One region of the Streptomyces sp. NPDC051136 genome, then DNA from elsewhere that is predicted to be linked to it. Evidence: riboswitches for the same ligand, from Rfam matches in the RefSeq annotation. Region 1 holds a riboswitch; the other holds the start of a gene.

The links. A riboswitch is a leader RNA that binds a small molecule or an ion and turns the genes downstream of it on or off. The one in region 1 is predicted to bind cyclic di-AMP.
Region 2: linked by a shared signal. The riboswitch ahead of ACIBCJ_RS22555 (transglycosylase family protein) and the one ahead of ACIBCJ_RS34715 (C40 family peptidase) in region 1 are both predicted to bind cyclic di-AMP.

The regions. Positions count from the first base shown of each region.
Region 1 covers NZ_JBITFE010000016.1:116,261-126,943, reverse strand. Annotated here, with positions in the region: gene ACIBCJ_RS34745 (urease accessory protein UreD) at 1-7, opposite strand, end outside; gene ureG (urease accessory protein UreG) at 4-681, opposite strand; gene ACIBCJ_RS34735 (urease accessory UreF family protein) at 907-1,581, opposite strand; gene ACIBCJ_RS34730 (urease subunit alpha) at 1,590-3,311, opposite strand; gene ACIBCJ_RS34725 (urease subunit beta) at 3,304-3,615, opposite strand; gene ACIBCJ_RS34720 (urease subunit gamma) at 3,629-3,931, opposite strand; cyclic di-AMP (ydaO/yuaA leader) riboswitch at 4,561-4,703, shown strand; gene ACIBCJ_RS34715 (C40 family peptidase) at 4,707-5,180, shown strand; gene ACIBCJ_RS34710 (ATP-binding protein) at 5,151-5,663, opposite strand; gene ACIBCJ_RS34705 (helix-turn-helix transcriptional regulator) at 5,880-6,740, shown strand; gene ACIBCJ_RS34700 (DUF397 domain-containing protein) at 6,762-6,992, shown strand; gene ACIBCJ_RS34695 (8-amino-7-oxononanoate synthase) at 7,035-8,162, opposite strand; gene bioB (biotin synthase BioB) at 8,313-9,542, shown strand; gene ACIBCJ_RS34685 (adenosylmethionine--8-amino-7-oxononanoate transaminase) at 9,535-10,683, shown strand, end outside.
Region 2 covers NZ_JBITFE010000007.1:442,723-453,405, reverse strand. Annotated here, with positions in the region: gene ACIBCJ_RS22585 (cyclopropane-fatty-acyl-phospholipid synthase family protein) at 1-1,085, opposite strand, end outside; gene ACIBCJ_RS22580 (NAD(P)/FAD-dependent oxidoreductase) at 1,398-2,822, opposite strand; gene ACIBCJ_RS22575 (Ppx/GppA phosphatase family protein) at 3,309-4,250, opposite strand; gene ACIBCJ_RS22570 (DUF501 domain-containing protein) at 4,247-4,807, opposite strand; gene divIC (cell division protein DivIC) at 4,857-5,342, opposite strand; gene eno (phosphopyruvate hydratase) at 5,465-6,745, opposite strand; gene ACIBCJ_RS22555 (transglycosylase family protein) at 7,090-7,818, opposite strand; cyclic di-AMP (ydaO/yuaA leader) riboswitch at 7,822-7,989, opposite strand; gene ACIBCJ_RS22550 (transglycosylase family protein) at 8,167-9,225, opposite strand; gene ACIBCJ_RS22545 (cytochrome P450) at 9,370-10,683, opposite strand, start outside.

The sequences.
Region 1 (10,683 bases):
TGGTCACGCGGTCCACGCGGCGATCCGCTCCCGCACCCAGTCGGCGACCTCCCGGACCCCGTCCTCGCCGCGCAGCGACTGCAGGACGACGGGGAGTTCGCCGCGGGCCGCCTCGGCGTCGGCGGCCATCCGCGCGAGATCGGAGCCGACGTAGGGCGCGAGGTCCGTCTTGTTCACGATCAGCAGGTCGGCGGTGGCGACCCCGGGCCCGCCCTTGCGCGGGATGTCGTCGCCGCCCGCCACGTCGATCACGAACACCTGCGCGTCGACGAGCCCCCTGGAGAAGGTGGCGGTGAGATTGTCCCCACCGGACTCCACCAGCACCAGGTCGAGCGGCCCGACCTCGTCCTCCAGGTCCTCGACGGCCTCCAGGTTGGCGGAGATGTCGTCCCGGATCGCGGTGTGCGGGCAGGCGCCGGTCTCCACGGCGGTGATCCGCTCGGGCGGCAGCACCGCCTCGCGGAGCAGGAACTCGGCGTCCTCCCGGGTGTAGATGTCGTTGGTCACCACGGCGAGGGACAACTCCTCCCGCAGCGCCCGGCACAGCGCGGCGACGGTGGCGGTCTTCCCGGACCCGACGGGCCCGCCGAGACCGATCCGCAGCGCGCGACGGGTCCCGTCGGGCCGCCGGGCGTCGGCGGAGACGGCGGCGGGGGTTTCGAGGTGGTGGTCAAGGTGCATGAACGGCTCCTGTCGAAGTCGGGTCGGCCCTCCAGCCCGTCCGGCGCTCAAGGGCGAGGCCCTCCAGGCGAGTGGGGTCAGGACCGAGTGGGGTCCAGGCAGAGGGGAGTCAGGACCGAGTGGGGTCCAGGCAGAGGGGAGTCAGGGGGCAGACCTCCCTGACGGGGTCGAAGGGACGGGGCCCCTGGGGTCGGGAACCGGAAGGGGCGGCGGGGGCGATCCCGCCTACGAGGCGAACAACCGCACCGGCCAGGCGGCATGCGCCTCCGCCCCGATCTCCAGCAACGGCGCGGACCGCGCGGGCAGCAGGCCGACCCCGTCGGTCACCACTCGTTCCGCCACCTCCACGGCGTCCGCGGCGATCCGGTCCACCTCGCCCGTGAGCCGCGCCAGCACTCCCGTCGCGTCGAACGGATCGAGGCCGAGCAGCCGCACGACGGCCGTCGCGGGCCCGCTCACCCCCTCGTAGAGGGAGCAGTACGCCGCGTCCAGCGCCCCCAGACCGGCCGCGCGCGCGGCCAGCCCCAGCACCACGGGTTGATGGGCCCCCTTGGGGAACGCCGAGGCCAGCGCGTCCAGTTCGGGACTCGGCCAGGTCGAGCGGGCGGCCCGGGTCAGCTGCCGCCCCAGTCTGCGCGCCGCCACCCGCAGGGCGGGCGACGGGGTGCGGGCGTCGGCGGCCCGGTCGAGTGCGCCGGGGTCGGCACCGAGCGCGGCGGCCGCGGCCACGCAGGCCGCGACCACTCCGCTGGTGTGCAACCGCCCCCGGCAGAACGCCTCCAGGCTCGCGGCGTCGGTGACGCGGCCCGCCCGGACGGCGGCCTCCGCCCCGCCGGAGTGCGCGTGCCCTCCGGCGGGGAAGCGGCCGTCGGCGAGGACGAGCAGTGCTGCGCGGCTCATCCGGGCGCTCAGAAGAGGAAGTACCGCTGGGCCAGCGGCAACTCGTCGACGGGAGCGGGTTCGACGAGTTCACCGTCGATGGTCACCGCGAAGGAGTCCGCGGCGACCTCCACGCGGGGCAGCGCGTCGTTCTGCCGCATGTCGGCCTTGGTACGCCCGCGGGTGGACCGGATGGGCACGAACTCCCGTCCCAGTCCCAGCCGCCCGGGCAACCCGTCCGCGACGGCCTGCTCGGAGACGAAGTTGACCGAGTTGGTGGCGGGTGCGGCCCCCAGCGCCCCGAACATCGGGCGCGGCAGGACCGGTTGCGGGGTGGGGATGGAGGCGTTGGCGTCGCCCATCTGCGCGTACGCGATCTGACCGCCCTTGATGACCAGCTGCGGCTTCACCCCGAAGAAGCGGGGGTCCCAGAGCACCAGGTCGGCGAGCTTGCCGGTCTCCACCGAACCGACCTCGTGCTCGATGCCCTGGGCGACGGCCGGGTTGATGGTGTACTTGGCGACATAGCGACGTGCGCGCAGGTTGTCGGCACGGGTGTCACCGGGCAGGAAGCCGCGCCGCCGCTTCATCACGTGCGCGGTCTGCCAGGTGCGCAGGATCACCTCGCCGATGCGGCCCATGGCCTGGGCGTCCGACGACATGATGGAGATCGCCCCCATGTCGTGCAGGATGTCCTCGGCCGCGATGGTGCTGGGCCGGATCCGGGACTCGGCGAAGGCCAGGTCCTCGGGGACGGCCGGGTTGAGGTGGTGGCAGACCATCAGCATGTCGAGGTGCTCCTCGACGGTGTTGACGGTGTGCGGCCGGGTCGGATTGGTCGACGCCGGCAGCATGTTGGGGAGCGACACCGCGGTGATCATGTCGGGTGCGTGCCCGCCGCCGGCGCCCTCGACGTGGAAGGCGTGCAGGGTGCGGCCCGCGACCGCGTCGAAGGTGTCACCGACGAAGCCGGACTCGTTCAGGGTGTCCGTGTGGACGGCGAGCTGGACGCCGGACTCCTCGCAGACGTCCAGGCAGGCGGAGATGACGGCGGGGGTCGCGCCCCAGTCCTCGTGGATCTTGAAGCCGAGGACGCCGGCGCGCAGCTGGTCGCGCATCGACTCCTTCGACATGGTGCTGCCCTTGCCGAGGAAGCCGATGTTGACGGGGCTCGACTCCATCGCGGCGAACATCCAGGCGAGGTGCCGGGCCCCGGGCGTCACGGTGGTCGCCTTGCTGCCCTCGGCCGGGCCGGTGCCCCCGCCGATGAGGGTGGTGATGCCGGACGCCAGCGCCTCGTCGACGGCGTTCGGCGCGATGAAGTGGACGTGGGTGTCGATGCCGCCCGCGGTGACGATCTTGCCGTTGCCCGCGATGACCTCGGTCTCCGGGCCGATGACCAGGTCGGGGTGGACGCCGTCCATGGTGTCCGGGTTGCCGGCCTTGCCGATGCCGGTGATCCGTCCGTCGCGCATGCCGATGTCGGCCTTGACCACACCCCAGTGGTCGATGATCAGGGCTCCGGTGATCACGGTGTCGGGGGCGCCCTCGGCGCGGGTGGTGCGCCCCTGGCCCATGGACTCGCGCAGCACCTTGCCGCCGCCGAAGACGGCTTCGTCCCCGGAGCGGCCGGGACCGCCCGAGCGGTCCTCCTCGATCTCGACCAGGAGGTCGGTGTCGGCGAGGCGGATCCGGTCGCCGGTGGTCGGGCCGAACAGGTCGGCGTAGGCGGGCCGGGACAGTTCAGGCATCGAGGGCACCTCCGGTCGCGCCGCGCAGACCCACGACGACACGGGCGCCCGCGAGGGGAATCAGCTGCACGTCGACGGGAATGCCGGGCTCGAACCGGACGGCGGTGCCGGCGGCGATGTCCAGCCGCCTGCCGTGCGCCACGGCGCGGTCGAACTCGAGACCGGGGTTGACCTCGGCGAAGTGGTAGTGGGAGCCGACCTGAACGGGCCGGTCGGCGGTGTTGAGCACGGTCGTGCGGACGGCTTCCCGGCCTTCGTTGAAGGCGACCGGGCCGTCGGCGAAAAGGATCTCTCCGGGGATCACGGCTGCGGCCCCGTCAGATGATCGGCTCGTGGACGGTGACCAGCTTGGTGCCGTCGGGGAAGGTGGCCTCGACCTGCACGTCGTGGATCATCTCGGGGACGCCCTCCATGACCTCGTCGCGCTGGATCAGCTTGCGCCCGGAGGACATGAGTTCGCCGACGCCGCGCCCGTCCCGGGCGCCTTCGAGGATGTGCGCGGTGATCAGCGCGACGACCTCGGGATGATTGAGCTTGACGCCTCGTGCGCGGCGCTTCTCCGCCACGTCCGCCGCCACATGGATGAGCAGTCTCTCCTGCTCGTGCGGGGTCAGTTGCATGTACCACCTCACAGGGCATGACGCCGGGACCGAACGGTCCGGCTGCCGCGGCCACCGCGACGGTTCTAGATGTAACACACAGGAACAGGCTGGAATTAACCTACCGCTACATGGAAAACCGCAGGTGGATCGGGGTGCAGACTAGGGCTAGAGTGTTACGGCCACATGACCCGGTTTTGACCGATTGATTACCAGTGCCATCGGCTTGCTTCCGCATGCCCGCGCCCGGGACGGGTTCCGGTCCCTCGGCACGGTCCGGACGGCCCCAGGCCGAAACGGACCAAACGGCTTACCCCCCTTCGGCGTAGGAACGCCTCCGATCGGCGACCGGCCGAAGTTGCGCCGTCCGGCGTCCGGCCGGGGCGGAACCGCGCTCCGCCGCTGGTCCCGGGGCCGCCGCCGCGCTCGGCACTGTCCGCGACACGGGGCGGCAACCCGAACGGACGAGCGCCACGTAACAACACAAAGGGCACGTTCCGTTGGGAATTCCCCTCGGGGCGGGACAAGATCCGTGACTGACGACAAGACCCCGCCGCAGCGGCGGGGCGGTCCGGGCGGACGCCGAGTCCTGCCGCCGTCCGGACGACCGGTCGCAACGGAAGTGGATCGGCAGGAGTGGAGGACCCGAGCACGACGGGTCGCCGGCACGGCCGTCCTCGCGAGAGGCACCGGGCCGAGCGGTCCTTGGGGTGAAGCCGCACTCGTGCGGCCGGGCAACTTCGCCAGCCCGAATCCGACAGGTCATCCTTCACAGGCGGCTGACGAAGGGTTGCGCATGTCCGCGCTCAATCGTGTCCCGTCGCTGATGGCTCGTGCCGGTACGGCCTCGGCTCTCACCCTCGCCGCCGTGGGCGGTTCCGTCGTGGTCCCCGGTGTCGCCTCGGAGGCGGCCGCGGCGAGCCATGCGACGAAAGCCCTCAAGATCGCGGCCTCGAAGAAGGGCTCCCCGTACCATTGGGGGGCCATCGGTCCGCACCGGTTCGACTGCTCCGGCCTGACGCTGTACTCGTTCAAGAAGGCCGGGAAGAAGCTGCCGCGCACCGCGGCCCAGCAGTACAACAAGACCCGCCATGTCTCCGCCGCCAAACGCAAGGTCGGCGACCTGGTGTTCTTCCACTCCGGACCGAGCGTCTACCACGTCGGCATCTACGCCGGCAAAGGCAGACTCTGGCACGCCCCGAAGACCGGGGACGTGGTACGCCTGCAGAAGATCTGGACCTCAAGCGTCTGGTACGGCCGGGTCAAGTAGTCCGCCCGCGGGAGTGACGGCGTTCTGCCCCGCCGTCACTCCCGCGGGTGCGCCCGTACCGTCGGGGGGAGTCCAGGGCAGTTCGATGGAGACGGTCTTGCCGCCCTCGCGCGTGGGCCGGACCCTCAGGCTGCCGCCGCACTCGGCGGTCAGCCACCGGATGATCACCATGCCCCGCCCGTTGTCCTGCTGCACGGCGGCGGGCAGCCGCTTGGGGAAGCGCGGATGGCTGTCGGTGACACCGACCCGCAGTCGCTCGTCACGGTCGAGGACGAGGTCCACCGTGAAGGTGGGCGACTGCCCGAGCGTGTGCTGGACCGCGTTGGTCGCCAGCTCGGAGACGACGAGGCGGACCGTCTCGGACAGGTCCGCGTCGGGCGGCAGCCCCCATTCCGCCAGGGTGCCGACCGCGTAGGTCCGCGCGGCGGCCACCGAGGCGGGATCGCTCGGCAGAGTGACGGATGCTTCCAGATGGTCTGCCATGGCGACGTCGTCCCTTTCTCACGGGACCGCAGGCCCGACACGGAGGGGGTGGTTCGAGTACGGTCCCGGACTGGTGCTTCGCCGCCAGAGTGCCATCACCAGGCCCGTGAAGGGCGGCGATCCCCCAAGATATGCATATATCTGTCGCTCGAAGCGGTGAACTCTGCGACGGCAGAGCGTATTTGGGCGGCTCATAAGGAGTAAGGGAGTTGTCCCATGCAGCACGGTCCCGTGGTGCGCCGCCGCAAGCTGGGCGCGGAGCTGCGCGCCCTGCGCACGTCGGCGGGCATCACCAGCGGGGAGGCGGCCCGGCTCGCGGGCTGGCACCAGTCGAAGGTCAGCCGGATCGAGACCGGCACGAGCGGTGCGAAACCGGCCGACGTGCGGTTACTCCTGGACGTCTACGGGGTGGACGACGAGCAGTTGCGGGGCCTGCTGGTGATGCTGGCCCGCTCCGAGGACGCGGGCGGCCGCAACCACTGGTGGCACGCCTACCGCGGGGTGCTGCCCCCGACCTATCGCGACTACATCAGCCTGGAGTCGCAGGCCAGCGCGATGCGCACGCTGGAGACCACGGTGGTCCCGGGCCTGCTCCAGACGCCGGAGTACGCGCGCGCAGTGACCCGGGCCGCGGTGGACGGGATGCCGGCGGAGCGGCTGGACGCGCTGGTGGAGGTCCGGCTGGCCCGGCAGGACGTGCTGCGCGGCGAGCCGCCGCTGGAACTGAGCGCGGTCCTCGACGAGGCGGTGCTGCGCCGGGAGGTGGGCGGACCGGAGGTGATGGCGCGTCAGCTGGACAGACTGGTCGAGGCCGCGCGACTGCCCCATGTCCGGCTCCGGGTCCTGCCCTTTGCCGCCGGGGCGCACATCGGTGTCACCGGCCCTTTCGTAATCTTCTCCTTTTCGAGCACTTCTGATCTCGACGTGGTTGTTCTCGACCACTTGACGAGTAGCCTGCATCTCGAACGGAAAGAAGACCTAGAGGCCTACACCGAGGCCTTCAACGCCCTTCTGATCCATGCCCTTTCGCCCGAGGACTCGTTGGACTTCATCGCCGCGACCGCGGCAGGCGCGTAAGGAGGCACCATGTCAGGCTCCATGTCCGCACGTCCCCGGAACATCCCCGTCAGCACCGATCTGCCCGGCGCCCGGTGGCTGCGCAGCAGCTACAGCACCGGCGCGAACAACTGTGTGGAGACGGCCCGTGCGTCGGCCGGCCCCTGGGCCGGGCTGCTGGCCGTACGTGACTCCAAGAGCCCGGCCGGGCCCGCCCTGCTCTTCTCCCCCGAGAGCTGGACGGCGTTCACCACCGGCGTCCACCAGGGCTGACCGCACCGGACGCCGGACGACGCACGGCCGTGTCACGCCGACTCATGGCCGCGCTTCGACGATCACCCGTACAGCGCGTTCGACCTGCTCCGCGGTGAGGTCTCCGCGAGCGGTCAGCCTGAGCCGTGAGATGCCGTCGGGCACCGATGGAGGGCGGAAGCAGCCCACGGACAGGCCGGCCGCCCGGCAATCGGCCGCCCACCGCACGGCCGCCTCCGGGGAGGGCGCGCGCACCGACACGACCGCGGCGTCCGGACGCACCGCGTCCAGCCCCGCGGCGGTCAGGCGCGCGTGCAGTCCGTCGGCGACCGCGCGGGCCCGCCCCGCGCGCTCCGGCTCGCGGCGCAGCAGGGCGAGCGCCGCGAGGGCCGCCCCCGCGGCGGCGGGGGCGAGTCCGGTGTCGAAGATGAACGTGCGGGCCGCGTTGACCAGGTGGTCGATCACCCGGGCGGGGCCGAGCACGGCGCCGCCCTGGGCGCCGAGCGACTTGGACAGCGTGACGGTCACGACGACGTCGTCCCGGCCCGCGAGCCCCGCCCCCTGCGGGGCGCCCCGGCCACCGTCGCCGAGGACGCCGAGGCCGTGGGCGTCGTCGACGACCAGACCGGCGCCGTGCTCCCGGCAGGCGGCGGCGAGTTCGGCCAGCGGCGCGGCGTCGCCGTCGACCGAGAAGACGGTGTCGGAGACGGCCACGGCGGGCCCTGCGTGCTCCGCCAGTGCCTTGCGCACGGCCTGGGGGTCGGCGTGCTCCACGACCCGGGTGGTACCGCGGGCGAGTCGGCAGCCGTCGATCAGGGAGGCGTGGTTGCCCGCGTCGGAGACGACGAGACTGCCGTGCGGTGCCAGCGCGGTGACCGCGGCGAGGTTGGCCGCGTAGCCGGAGGAGAAGACCAGGGCGGCCTCGAACCCGCAGAAATCGGCCAGTTCACGCTCGAGTTCGGTGTGCAGCGCGGTGGTGCCGGTCACGAGCCGCGAGCCGGTGGCGCCGCCGCCCCAGGTCCGCGCGGCCCGCACCGCCCCCTCGACGACCTCGGGGTGGCGGGCCAGCCCCAGGTAGTCGTTGCTCGCCAGGTCCAGCAGCGGCGACGCCGCCGGACGGGGGCGCAGAATCCGTACGAGCCCTGCCTCGCGGCGTACCCGCGCCTGCTCGTCGATCCAGCCGAACGCCATGGGGCGGTCCTCCGGGGTTTTGTAGGCAATGAACAGACATTAGCGGTAGGGCCACCCCCGCGAGGTGTGGCAATACCCACACGTCGATCTGTCAGTGTTGTGCAAAGTCTCCTTGGCCGCGGACGGCCCCTTAGGACAGGATCGGCTCTCATGGACCTGCTGAACACGCTGGTGGACAAGGGGCTTCGGCGCGAGACGCCGAGCCGCGAGGAGGCGCTCGCCGTCCTCGCCACTTCCGACGACGACCTGCTCGACGTGGTGGCCGCGGCCGGAAAGGTGCGCCGCCACTGGTTCGGCCGACGGGTGAAGCTCAACTATCTCGTCAACCTCAAGTCGGGCCTGTGCCCCGAGGACTGCTCGTACTGCTCGCAGCGGCTGGGCTCCAAGGCGGAGATCCTCAAGTACACCTGGCTCAAGCCCGACCAGGCCTCCGCGGCGGCCGCGGCCGGGGTGTCCAGGGGCGCCAAGCGGGTGTGCCTGGTGGCCAGCGGGCGCGGCCCGACCGACCGGGACGTGGACCGGGTCTCGGACACCATCCGGGCCATCAAGGAGCAGAACGAGGCCGTCGAGGTGTGCGCCTGCCTGGGGCTGCTCTCCGACGGGCAGGCGGAGCGGCTGCGCGAGGCGGGCGCCGACGCCTACAACCACAACCTCAACACCTCCGAGTCGACGTACGGCGACATCACGACCACGCACACGTACGCCGACCGGGTGGACACGGTGAACAAGGCGCACGCGGCCGGTCTGTCCGCCTGCTCCGGCCTCATCGCGGGCATGGGCGAGAGCGACGAGGATCTGGTCGACGTGGTCTTCTCGCTGCGCGAGCTGGACCCGGACTCGGTGCCGGTCAACTTCCTGATCCCGATGGAGGGCACCCCGCTGGCCAAGGAGTGGCACCTCACCCCGCAGCGGTGCCTGCGCATCCTGGCGATGACGCGCTTCGTCTGCCCGGACGTGGAGGTGCGCATCGCGGGCGGGCGCGAGGTCCACCTGCGCACGATGCAGCCGCTCGCCCTGCACCTGGCCAACTCGATCTTCCTCGGCGACTACCTGACCAGCGAGGGCCAGGCGGGCCACGCCGACCTGGAGATGATCGCGGACGCCGGCTTCGAGGTGGAGGGCGCCGGCGAGGTCACGCTGCCGGAGCACCGCGCCTCGGTGCGGGGCGGCGGCTGCGGCTCGCACGCGGACGCCGGCGGTTGCGGCTCGCACGCGGACGCGGACGAGGCCGGTGCCGGTGCCGGGGGCTGCGGTTCGCACGCGGGCGGCGGAGTGTGCGCCCCCGCGTCCGCTGCGCCGCGCCCCGCCGAGGAGCCCCGCACGGACCTGGTGGCGGTGCGCCGCCGCGGCGCCGGCACGGACCTCGCGCCCAATGCCTGAGCCCGCGACGGACGTCGCCGAGCTGCTCGCGCTCGACCGGCGGCACGTCTGGCACCCGTACGGCCCCATGCCCGGCCGGCAGGACCCGCTCGTCGTGGAGTCGGCGAGCGGGGTGCGTCTGCGACCGGCCGACGGCTCCGGCGAGCTGGTCGACGGGATGTCGTCCTGGTGGTCGGCGATCCACGGCTACAACCACCCGGTGCTGAACGAGGCCGCGCGCGGGCAGTTGGAGCGGATGAGCCACGTCATGTTCGGCGGGCTCACCCACGAGCCCGCCGTACGGCTGGCGAAGCTGCTTGTCGACATGTCGCCCGAGGGTCTCGAGCACGTGTTCCTCGCCGACTCCGGTTCGGTGTCGGTCGAGGTCGCCGTGAAGATGTGCTTGCAGTACTGGCGTTCGCTCGGCCATCCCGGCAAGCGGCGCCTGCTCACCTGGCGCGGCGGCTACCACGGCGACACCTGGCAGCCCATGGCGGTGTGCGACCCGGAGGGCGGGATGCACGAGCTGTGGTCCGGCGTCCTGCCGCGCCAGGTCTTCGCGGACGCGCCTCCGGCGGAGTACGAGGAGGCGTACGCCGACCACCTGCGGTCGCTGATCGAGCGGCACGCCGGCGAACTGGCGGCGGTGATCGTCGAGCCGGTGGTGCAGGGTGCGGGCGGGATGCGGTTCCACTCCCCCGCGTATCTGCGGGTGCTGCGGGAGGCGTGCGACGCGCACGACGTACTGCTGGTGTTCGACGAGATCGCCACCGGGTTCGGGCGCACGGGTGCGTTGTTCGCCGCGGGGCACGCGGCGGTGACGCCGGACGTGATGTGCGTGGGCAAGGCGCTGACCGGCGGTTATCTGACGATGGCGGCCACCTTGTGCACCTCGCGGGTGGCCGACGGGATCTCGCGGGGCGAGGTGCCGGTGCTGGCGCACGGGCCGACGTTCATGGGCAATCCGCTGGCCGCAGCGGTGGCGTGCGCGTCGATCGGGCTGCTGCTCGGGCAGGACTGGCTCGCGGAGGTCAAGCGGATCGAGGCCGGTCTGGTCGACGGGCTCGCGCCCGCCGCCGCGCTGCCCGGGGTGCGGGACGTGCGGGTGCTCGGCGCGATCGGGGTGGTGCAGCTGGACCACCCCGTCGACATGCGGGCGGCG
Region 2 (10,683 bases), on a different contig from region 1:
GCGTAGTGCTCGCGGATCGACTCCACGTCGCGCACCTCGAAGCCGGCGCGCTCCAGCTGCGTGACGGTGGTGCCGACGGGAGCCAGTTCGCCGTCGGGGAAGACGTAGGCGTCGATGAACTCGTCCACGTTGTAGGCGGACTCGTCACGCTGCGGACGGCGGGCGATCTGGTGGTTCAGCAGCCGTCCGCCGGGCTTGAGGAGCTGGTGCAGGTCAGTGGCGTACTCCAGGTAGCGCTCGGCGCCGACGTGCTCGGCCATCCCGATGGAGGAGACGGCGTCGTACGGCCCGTCCGCGACGTCCCGGTAGTCCTGGACCCGGATCTCCACCCGGTCGGTGAGCCCCTCGTCGGCGACGCGCTTGCGGGCGTAGGCGGCCTGTTCCTGGGACAGTGTCACGCCGACGACGCTCACGCCGTGCTCGCGGGCCGCGTGGATCGCCATGGATCCCCAGCCGCAGCCGACGTCGAGGAGGCGCTGACCGGGCCTCAGGTCCAGCTTGCGGCTGACGAGTTCGAGCTTGTCCCGCTGGGCGTCCTCCAGGGTGCCGCCGTCGGCCGGCCGGGCGGACCAGTAGGCGCAGGAGTACACCATGGAGGGGCCGAGGACGAGTTCGTAGAAGTCGTTGCCGACGTCGTAGTGGTGACTGATGGCCCGCTTGTCGGTGCGCTTGGTGTGCAGGTGGCCGCGGGCCCGGCGGACCTCCTCCGGCGGCGGGGCGGGCGGCAGCGGCGGCCCGGCGAGCTTCACCAGACCGCGTACGGCGGCCCGTACCTCGGGGTCGCGCAGCGCCTCCAGCAGAGTGCGGGCGTCGTCGCCGCGCTCCCAGACGAGGCCCGCCATCAGTTCGAGGGCGGTGTAGAGGTCGCCGTCGACGTCGACGTCGCCGGCCACCCAGGCGCGGGCCAGGCCCAGTTCACCCGGTTTGAACAGCAGCCGGCGCAGGGCCCTGCGGTTGCGGACGACGAGGGTCGGCGCGCCCGGCGGACCCGCCTGCGAACCGTCCCAGGCGCGGATGCGCACCGGGAGTGGTGCTCCCAGCAACTGTTCGAAGAGGTTCTGCAGCCGCAGCGCGGCGTCAGCCATGGCGTGCCTCCGTGACGAGCGATCCCGGAATGTCCGACACCACGTAAACACCTGAGGACCCGCCGTACAGTCCCCGGCGCGCGTTACGACTCGGCAAAATAGCTGTACCCACCAACAACATTGCCGCCCCGTCGGCGCGGCGCACGCGGCGCGCGCCCGACGCGCCCCCGGCTCCCGCACAGCCCGAAGGGGCCGCCCGCACCACGGATGGCGGACGACCCCTTCGGACAACTGCTGGAACCGCTGGTACTGCTGATGCTGTGACTGTGCTGCTGCGACTGCCGTGCCGCCGCTGCCGCGAGCGGCCGGGAGTCAGGAGGCCTTGGCCTCGGTCTTCTCCTGCTTCTCGGCCTTCTCGCCCGTGACGCCCTGGTCGACGGGCCGCGCCGCGGCGGGCTTCGGGGCCGGCTTGGCGGCCTCGTAGAACTCCTCGCGCGGCGTCTCCATCGCACCGAGGGAGACGACCTCGCGCTTGAGGAACATGCCGAGCGTCCAGTCCGCGAAGACACGGATCTTGCGGTTCCAGGTCGGCATCGCCATGCCGTGGTAGCCGCGGTGCATGTACCAGGCGAGACGGCCCTTGAGCTTGATCTTCATCTTGCCCATGACGATCATCGCGACGCCCTTGTGCAGGCCGAGGCCCGCGACCGCGCCCTTGTTGGCGTGGCTGTACTCCTTCTGCGGGAAGCCCCGCATGCCGGAGATCACGTTGTCGCCGAGGACCTTGGCCTGGCGCAGCGCGTGCTGGGCGTTCGGCGGGCACCAGGCGTTCTCGTTGCCCGCCTTGCGGCCGACCAGGTCCGGCACCTGGGCGTTGTCGCCCGCGGCCCAGATGTAGTCGGTGCCCTGCACCTGGAGGGTCGGCGCGCAGTCGACGTGACCGCGCGGGCCCAGCGGCAGACCGAAGCGGGACAGCGCCGGGTTGGGCTTGACGCCGGCCGTCCACACGATGGTGTTGGAGTCGACCTCGAGGCCGTTCTTGAGCACCACGTGGCCGTCGACGCAGGAGTCCATGGAGGTGGACAGGTAGACCTCGACGCCGCGGCCTTCGAGGTGCTCCTTGCCGTACTGGCCGAGCTTGGGGCCGACCTCGGGGAGGATCTTGTCGGCGGCGTCCACGAGGACGAAGCGCATGTCCTCGCGGGAGACGTTGTTGTAGTACTTGGCCGCGTCGCGGGCCATGTCCTCGACCTCACCGATGGTCTCCGCGCCGGCGAAACCGCCGCCGATGAAGACGAAGGTGAGCGCCTTGCGGCGGATCTCCTCGTCGGTGGTGGAGTCGGCCTTGTCCAGCTGCTCCAGGACGTGGTTGCGCAGGCCGATGGACTCCTCGATGCCCTTCATGCCGATGCCCTGCTCGGCGAGGCCGGGGATCGGGAAGGTGCGGGAGACCGCGCCCATGGCGATGACCAGGTAGTCGAAGGGCAGCTCGTACGCCTCGCCCACCAGCGGGGCGATCGTGGCGACCTTGCGGTCCTGGTCGATGGTGGTGACCCGGCCGGTGAGGACCTCCGCCTTCGGAAGCACGCGCCTGAGGGGGACGACGACGTGCCGCGGGGAGATGCTGCCGGCGGCGGCTTCGGGGAGGAAGGGCTGGTAGGTCATGTACGACCGCGGGTCGACGACGGTGACGGTCGCCTCGCCGTAACGCATCTTCTTCTGGATGCGTCGAGCTGCGTACAGGCCTACGTACCCACCGCCTACTACGAGGATCCTGGGACGCTCCGTGGTGCTCATGCCATCGAGTATCCACCCGACCGAGGGGGGTGGTTCGTGCGCCCCTTCACAAGGTTCGGTGGAGGCTGTGCTACCATCCGCCGCCGAAGTGACGGAGATCATGGCGGGCGAAGGAACCAGCGTGTAGGGGACCCCGTTGTCAATGCCGCGTGAGCTGCACCTCCGCGCACCCGGGACGGTGAACCACCCCTCCGGAGGGGCTCCGCGCACCCCTCTCGAAACACCGTCCTGAACGCGTTCAAAGGGCAGTTGAAAGCCCAAAAGGGTCAGCGAGCGCGCTTTCCCAGCCCGACGGGCCCGATTTCCTTGTGAAGAACTTCACGAACTTTGCCGACGGGATGTCGCCGACGCGCCCGAGCGGCCCCCCGGAACCCGCTCAATCGTCGTCCGTCCTGCTCAGACCGCTGCCGCAGGACCCGCCCGAGCGCCTCGCGAGCGCCGCCCGGGCGCCCCGCGGACGCCCCACGAGCGCCCCGGGCGGGTGCTTCAGGCGAGCGACCAGGCGATGCCGTCGAGGATGTCGTGCTCGCTGACGACGACCTCCTGCGCGCCCGTCCGCTCCATGACCGCCAGCAGTACCAGCGCCCCGGCCGCGATCACGTCGACCCGGCCCGGGTGCAGGGAGGGGACCGCCGCGCGCTCGGCGTGGGAGGACCGCAGCAGCCAGTCGGTGATCTCGCGGACCCGGTCGTGGGAGACACGGGAGTGGTGGATGGCGGCCGAGTCGTACTCGGGCAGCTCCTGCGCGATCGCGGACACCGACGTCACCGACCCGGCGAGCCCCACCAGCGTGCGCGCCTCGCGCAGCGGCACCGTCCGCTCGGCCAGGTCGAGGGCCGCCTCGATGTCGGCCCGCATCGCCGCGACCTGCGCCTCGGTGGGCGGGTCGGTCACGGCGCCGTCGTGCACCAGGTGCCGCTCGGTCATCCGGACGCAGCCGACGTCCACGGAGCGGGCGGCGCGCACCCGGTCGTCGCCGACGACGAACTCCGTGGAGCCGCCGCCGATGTCCACGACCAGGTAGGGCGTGTCGAGGTCCGCGCGGCCGGTCAGCTCCTTGGTGGCGCCGGTGAAGGAGAACGCGGCCTCCTGGTCGCCGGTGATGACCTCCGGCTCGACACCCAGGATGTCCAGCACCCCGCGCACGAAGTCGTCCCGGTTCTCCGCGTCGCGGGAGGCGGAGGTGGCCACGAAGCGCAGCCGCTCGGCGCCGTGCTCCTTGACGACCCCGGCGTACTCGCGGCACGCGGCGAAGGTCCGCTCCAGCGCCTCGGGCGCCAGCCGGCCGGTGCGGTCGACCCCCTGGCCGAGCCGCACGATGGTCATCCGGCGGTCCAGGTCGGTCAGCTCGCCGGTGGCCGGGTCGGCATCGGCGACCAGCAGCCGGATGGAGTTAGTACCGCAGTCGACGGCGGCGACACGGGTCACTGGACGTCCTCCTGGTCGGTCGGGCCGGCCGGATCGGTCGGGTCGGCGGGGGTCACGCACGGCCCCTTGCGCCACCACTCGGGCAGCATCGCGATCGCCTCGTCGCCCAGCGGGTTGACGCCGGGACCGGCCGCCAGCGAGTGGGCGACCAGCACGTGCAGGCACTTCACACGGTCCGGCATGCCGCCCGCGCTCGGGAAGCCGGTCAGCTCCTCGATCTCGTCGCGGCGCCGGACGTAGTCCTCGTGCGCGGCACGGTAGGCGGCGGCCAGCTCCGGGTCGGCGGCGAGGCGCTCGGTCATCTCCTTCATCACGCCGTTCGCCTCCAGCGTGCCGATCGCGGAGGCCGCCCTCGGGCACGTCAGGTAGTACAGCGTCGGGAAGGGCGTGCCGTCGGGCAGGCGCGGTGCCGTCTCCACGACGTCCGGCTGTCCGCACGGGCAGCGGTGCGCGATGGCGCGCAGGCCCCGCGGCGGGCGTCCGAGCTGCTGCTTGAAGGCCGCCACGTCCGCGTCGGTCGGCTCGGTGCGCGGGGTGGTCGGCGGGGGAGTCTGCATGGCTGTCTTCTGCTGGTCTTCCTGTTGAGTCACTGCCGGCACGGTCGGTTCACTGCCGGCGGGCGGCGGCGGCGTCGGCCTTGTCGACCCCGTCCCACACGTTGCGGTACCAGGGGCGGTCGGCGGCGCCGGCCTGGGCGCGGGTCTGCTCGGCCGCGTCCGGGTCGACGACGACGAACCCCGTCTCCCCCGGCATCACGTAGTGCAGCCGCAGCCGGACCTGCTGCTCGGCGTAGGCGTCGTCCTGCCAGCGCGCCTTCAGGTCGCGCAGCTCCTCGACCCGCTGCCGGGTCTCCCGCTGCTCCTGCCGGAGATCGGCGATCTCGGCGCGCTGGGCGACGTACTGCCGGATCGGGTAGGCGAGCGCCACGACGAGCGAGCAGAGCACCATGGCGAGCAGCGCGGCCCGGCCGGTCAGCCGGGAACGCCGCGCCTGGCGCTTGGTCTGCGAGCGGTAGACCCGGGCCGCGGTCTGCTCCCCGATGATCCGGATCCTGGTCGCGGTGGAGAAACGGTCCCGGTCCTTCACCGCCATGTCGCCCCGCCTCAGCCTTCGTGCGTCGTCCGTCATACGTGCGTACGTCCCCGCACACGGTACGGGACCGAGTACGGGGACGTACGTACGACGCTGCCTCTCGCGGGGCTTACGGGGTGCGGTCAGCCCTTGAAGCGCGGGAAGGCGCTGCGGCCGGCGTACACCGCTGCGTCGTCGAGGATCTCCTCGATGCGCAGCAGCTGGTTGTACTTGGCGACGCGCTCGGAGCGGGCCGGGGCACCGGTCTTGATCTGGCCGCAGTTGGTGGCGACGGCCAGGTCGGCGATGGTGACGTCCTCGGTCTCGCCGGAGCGGTGGGACATCATGCACTTGAAGCCGTTGCGCTGGGCCAGCTCCACGGCGTCCAGGGTCTCGGTCAGCGAACCGATCTGGTTGACCTTGACCAGCAGGGCGTTGGCCGAGTTCTCCTCGATGCCGCGGGCCAGGCGCTCCGGGTTGGTGACGAACAGGTCGTCGCCGACGAGCTGGACCTTGTCGCCGAGCTTGGCGGTGATGGTGTTCCAGCCGTCCCAGTCGTCCTCGAACAGCGGGTCCTCGATGGAGACCAGCGGGTACGCCTCGACCAGCTCGGCGTAGTACTCCGTCATCTCGGCGGCGGAGCGGTTCTTGCCCTCGAAGGAGTAGGAGCCGTCCTTGTAGAACTCGGACGCGGCGACGTCGAGCGCGAGGGCGATCTGCTCGCCGGGGGTGTAGCCGGCCTCCTTGATCGCCTCCAGGATGAGGTCGAGCGCCTCGCGGTTGGAGCCGAGGTTGGGGGCGAAGCCGCCCTCGTCGCCGAGGCCGGTGGCCAGGCCCTTGTTCTTCAGGACCTTCTTGAGGGTGTGGTAGACCTCGGCACCCCAGCGCAGGGCCTCGGAGAAGGACTCCGCGCCGATCGGGGCGATCATGAACTCCTGGATGTCCACGTTGGAGTCGGCGTGCGAGCCGCCGTTCAGGATGTTCATCATCGGCACCGGCAGCAGGTGCGCGTTCGGGCCGCCCAGGTAGCGGAAGAGCGGCAGGTCCGACGCCTCGGAGGCGGCGTGGGCGACGGCGAGGGAGACGCCGAGGATGGCGTTGGCGCCGAGCGAGCCCTTGTTGTCGGTGGCGTCCAGGTCGAACATGGCCTGGTCGATCAGGCGCTGCTCGGTGGCGTCGTAGCCGACCAGCTCCGGGCCGATCTGCTCGATGACGGCCAGGACGGCCTTCTCGACACCCTTGCCGAGGTAACGGCCCGGGTCGCCGTCACGGAGTTCGATGGCCTCGAAGGCACCGGTGGAGGCGCCGGACGGAACGGCGGCACGACCCGTGCTGCCGTCGTCGAGGCCGACCTCGACCTCGACCGTGGGGTTGCCTCGGGAGTCCAGGATTTCCCGGGCTACGACGACGTCGATGGACGGCACGAGCATCTCCTTCTTCAATGTGACGCTTCGGTGTGACGCGCGGGTCCCGCAGGACCGCGGCGGCTCTGCGGGACCGAGCCTAACCGGCCCGGGGCGATCGGCCAGCCGATCGCCCACCCGCTGGACAGAACCGAGAGTAAATTGTTTCCGAACGGAACAAAGACGTTTCCGGAAACCGGGACCCAACCAGTGCCGGGCGCGGGGGCCGACGCCGGGCGGGCACCGGCCGGGTCCGCGCCGGGCACGGGAGCGGACTCCCGTCCGGGCGCCCGACGCGAAAAAGCCCGCCCCGGTGCGTACGGGGGAACACGCACCGGGGCGGGAGTCGCGGGAGCCGCCGCCGTTTACTTCAGGTGCAGCTGCTGGCCCGGGTAGATGAGGTCGGCGTCGTCGACGATGTCGTCGTTCAGCTTGAACAGCTTCGCCCAGCCGCCCTTGACGTCGTGCTCGTGGGCGATCGTGCTGAGGGTGTCGCCCTTGACGACCTTGTACTCGCCGTCACCCTTCTCGACCTTCTTGCCGGTCGGGGTGGTGACGGTCTTCTTCTCGGCGGGCTTGTCGGCCTTCGGCTCGGCGGCCGGGCGCTCCTCGGAGCGCGAGGCCTTCTGCTCGGTGGAGCGCTCGGCGGTGGAGCCGCCGCTCTGGCTCTGCGAGCCCTCGGAGCTGCCGGAGCCGCTGTCCGAGCCGCCACCGCTGTACGCGGCACCCGACAGGCCGGTGCCGCAGACCGGCCAGGCACCCTTGCCCTGACCCGCGAGGACCTTCTCGCCGATCTCGATCTGCTGCGCCTTGCTCGCCTGGTCGGCGGTGGAGGCGTACTGCGTACCGCCGTAGGCGGCCCAGGTGGAGGCGGAGAACTGCAGACCGCCGTAGTAACCGTTGCCGGTGTTGATGGACCAGTTGCCGCCGGCCTCGCACTGGGCGACGGCGTCCCACTCGGACGCGGTGGCGGCGGAGGCGTTGCCGGCCGCCATCAGCGGGGCGGCGACGGCGGCACCGGTGACGCCGGCGACGGCGATGACACGGGTGGCCTTGGACGGACGACGGTGCTTGCCCTTGCTGGAAAACAGCATGGTTGATCCCCTCACCGACGCCTGCGAGGTGAGCTGTCGGGTTCGGGCCGGTTGAGTTGCCCGGCCGGGTTCCTCGCGGAACTCGGCTCCACCCCTAGCCGCTCCGGCTCAACTGCCCCGGTGCGGCACTTACCTTGGGTCCCCCGCTCCTGCCTTCGGCGCTTGACGCGACGACTGTTCCCGTACGGCCGCTGGCAGGATTCGGCGTTGCGGCTGTCGGGGCCCGCGGTGGCGAGCGGTCACGACCGTAGACACGCGCTCCGCGGATTTTCAAAGACGATCACGGCTTCTGAGACCTATCTCTCACGAGATCCAAAAGGGACATATGATCTCCAACCGTGACGCGAACTACCCCTGCTTTTCGACCGATTCGCCCGTGACCGTGAGCGTCTGACCGGGGAGGATGTGGTCCGGGTCGGCACCGACGACCGTCTTGTTGCCGGCGTACAGCGCGTGCCACCCGCCGTCGACGCCAAGGGAGTCGGCGATGGCCCACAGGCTGTCCCCGGAACGGACGGTGTACGCACCGTCCTCGACCTCTCGCGGCTCACCGTCGCGCGAGGCGTGCCGCCCCGCCGTCTCGTCCGCGCGGCCCCTGCCGCCCGCATCCTCGTCCGCACTGTCGCCGCGGTGCCGTCCGGAGCCGGACGCCCCCTCGCCGCCCTGCTGTTCGGCACGGGCGTCGGGGTCGGATTCGGCGGAAGTGTCCGACTTGGTGGACGAACTCGCGTCACCGGACGACGCCTCGGAGGGGGTGCCGGCCGGCGAGGAAGAGGGCGAAGGGGACGAAGGGGGCGCTTCGTTCGCATCGCCCGAGTCGGACTTCCCGGTCGACTCGGAGGACCCTGAAGACCCTGAGGACCCGGAGGCGTCGGAGGACCCCGTCGACCGGGACGACCCCGACGACTCGGATGCATCGGGCGTTTCGGTGGCCGTCGGCGACCCGGCCGACCCGGAGCCGTCGGTCTTGCCCGACGCGTCCGAACCTTCCGACGCACCGTCACCGGCCGAGCCGCCGCCCACGGCTCCCGAGTCGTTGCCCAGACCGGCGAGCAGGCCGCAGGTCGGCCAGGCGGCGATGCCCTGGTCCGCGTGGACCTTCTCGGCGATCCGTATCTGCTGCGAACGGCTTGCCTCGTCGGCGCTCGGGGCGTAGTCGAGGCCGCCGTACCGCTCCCAGGCCTCCTGGGACAGCTGCAGGCCGCCGTAGTACCCGTTGCCGCTGTTCTGGCTCCAGGCGCCGCCGGTCTCGCACTCGGCCACCTGGTCCCAGGTCGCCGAGTCCGCCGCGTGGGCGCCGGTGGCACCGAGCAGCGGGATCGCGATGGCGGAGCCGGTCACACCGGCGGCGACGACCAGAGCGGGAGCCTGGCGGGGGCGACGGTGACGACCGTTCCCGGAGAGCATGCGACGACCTTTCACGAGACGACGGGGACCCACGCGGCGGATGACGCTCGACACCACGTTGATCCGTGAACGTATAGGGAGATCATCACTAGTCACAAGTTCATGCCGCGCAGATCACGTGAAGATCACAGAGTTGAGCGCGTGTCACTTTTGCGTCGGTGATCCACCGCGGTCGGCCGGCGCCGCGTGCGGTGTGAACGACACGGGCAACGTACGCAGACCGCGCATGATGAGCCCGCCGCGCCACCTCAGTTCGGCCGGGTCCGCGGCGAGGCGGAGGTCGGGCAGCCTGGTGAGGAGCGTGGCCAGCGCCGTCTGACCCTCCAGCCTGGCGAGCGGTGCGCCGAGGCAGTAGTGGATGCCGTGGCCGTACCCGAGGTGCTGGCTGTCGCGCCGGGCGAGGTCCAGGGTGTCCGGGTCGGTGAACCGCTCCGGGTCCCGGTCGGCGGCGGCGAGGACGACGAGGACGGGGTCCCCGGCCGCCACGTCCTGTCCGCCGATGGTCAGCGGCCGGGTGGCGAAGCGCCAGGTGGCCAGCTCCACCGGGCCGTCGTAGCGGAGGAGTTCCTCGACACCGGTCTCCAGCAGGCCGCGCTCGCCGGCGGTGAGGGACGTCTGCAGCCGCTCCCGCTGCTCGGGGTGGGTGAGCAGCGCGTACGTGCCGTTGCCGATCAGGTTCACCGTGGTTTCGAACCCTGCGAAGAGCAGGATGAAGGCCATGGCCGCGGCCTCGTTCTCGGTGAGGTGCTCGCCGTGGTCGGAGGCGCGGATCAGGCCGGAGATGAGGTCCTCGCCGGGGGCGGGCTCGGGCGGCAGTGCGGCGCGCTTGCGGTGGATGAGGTCGGCGAGGTAGCCGCGCATCTTCTTCACCGACCGCGCGACGCCGCCTCGCGGGCCGCCTCCGTGACGGATCATCATGCCCGCCCAGTCCCGGAAGTCGTCCTGGTCCTCGCGGGGGACGCCGAGCAGGTCGCAGATAGCGTAGATGGGCAGCGGGAAGGCGAAGTCGTGGATCAGGTCGGCGGAGCCGGTGGCCGCGAACCGGTCGATGAGGCCGTCGGCCAGCTCCTGCACCCGGGGGGCGAACTCGGCCACCCGGCGGGGCGTGAACGCCTTGCTGACCAGTCGGCGCAACCGGGTGTGGTCCGGCGGGTCGATGTTCAGCAGATGGGTCATCAGCTCGGCCTTCCGCTCCCCCGGAATGCCGGTCTTGCCCTTGGCGTGCGCGGGCTCGTCGTGGTGCGCCGGGTTCTTGGACAGCCGCGGGTCGGCGAGGGCCTGCTTCGCGTCCGCGTACCGGGTGACCAGCCAGGCCTCCACTCCGCTGGGCAGCCGGGTGCGGTGCACGGGGGCGTGCCGGCGCAGCCAGGCGTAGGCCGGGTAGGGGTCGCTCGCGAACTCCCAGGTGAACAGCTCGGGGGCGGGGCCGGAAGCGGGGCCGGGGGCGGGCGGGAGGCC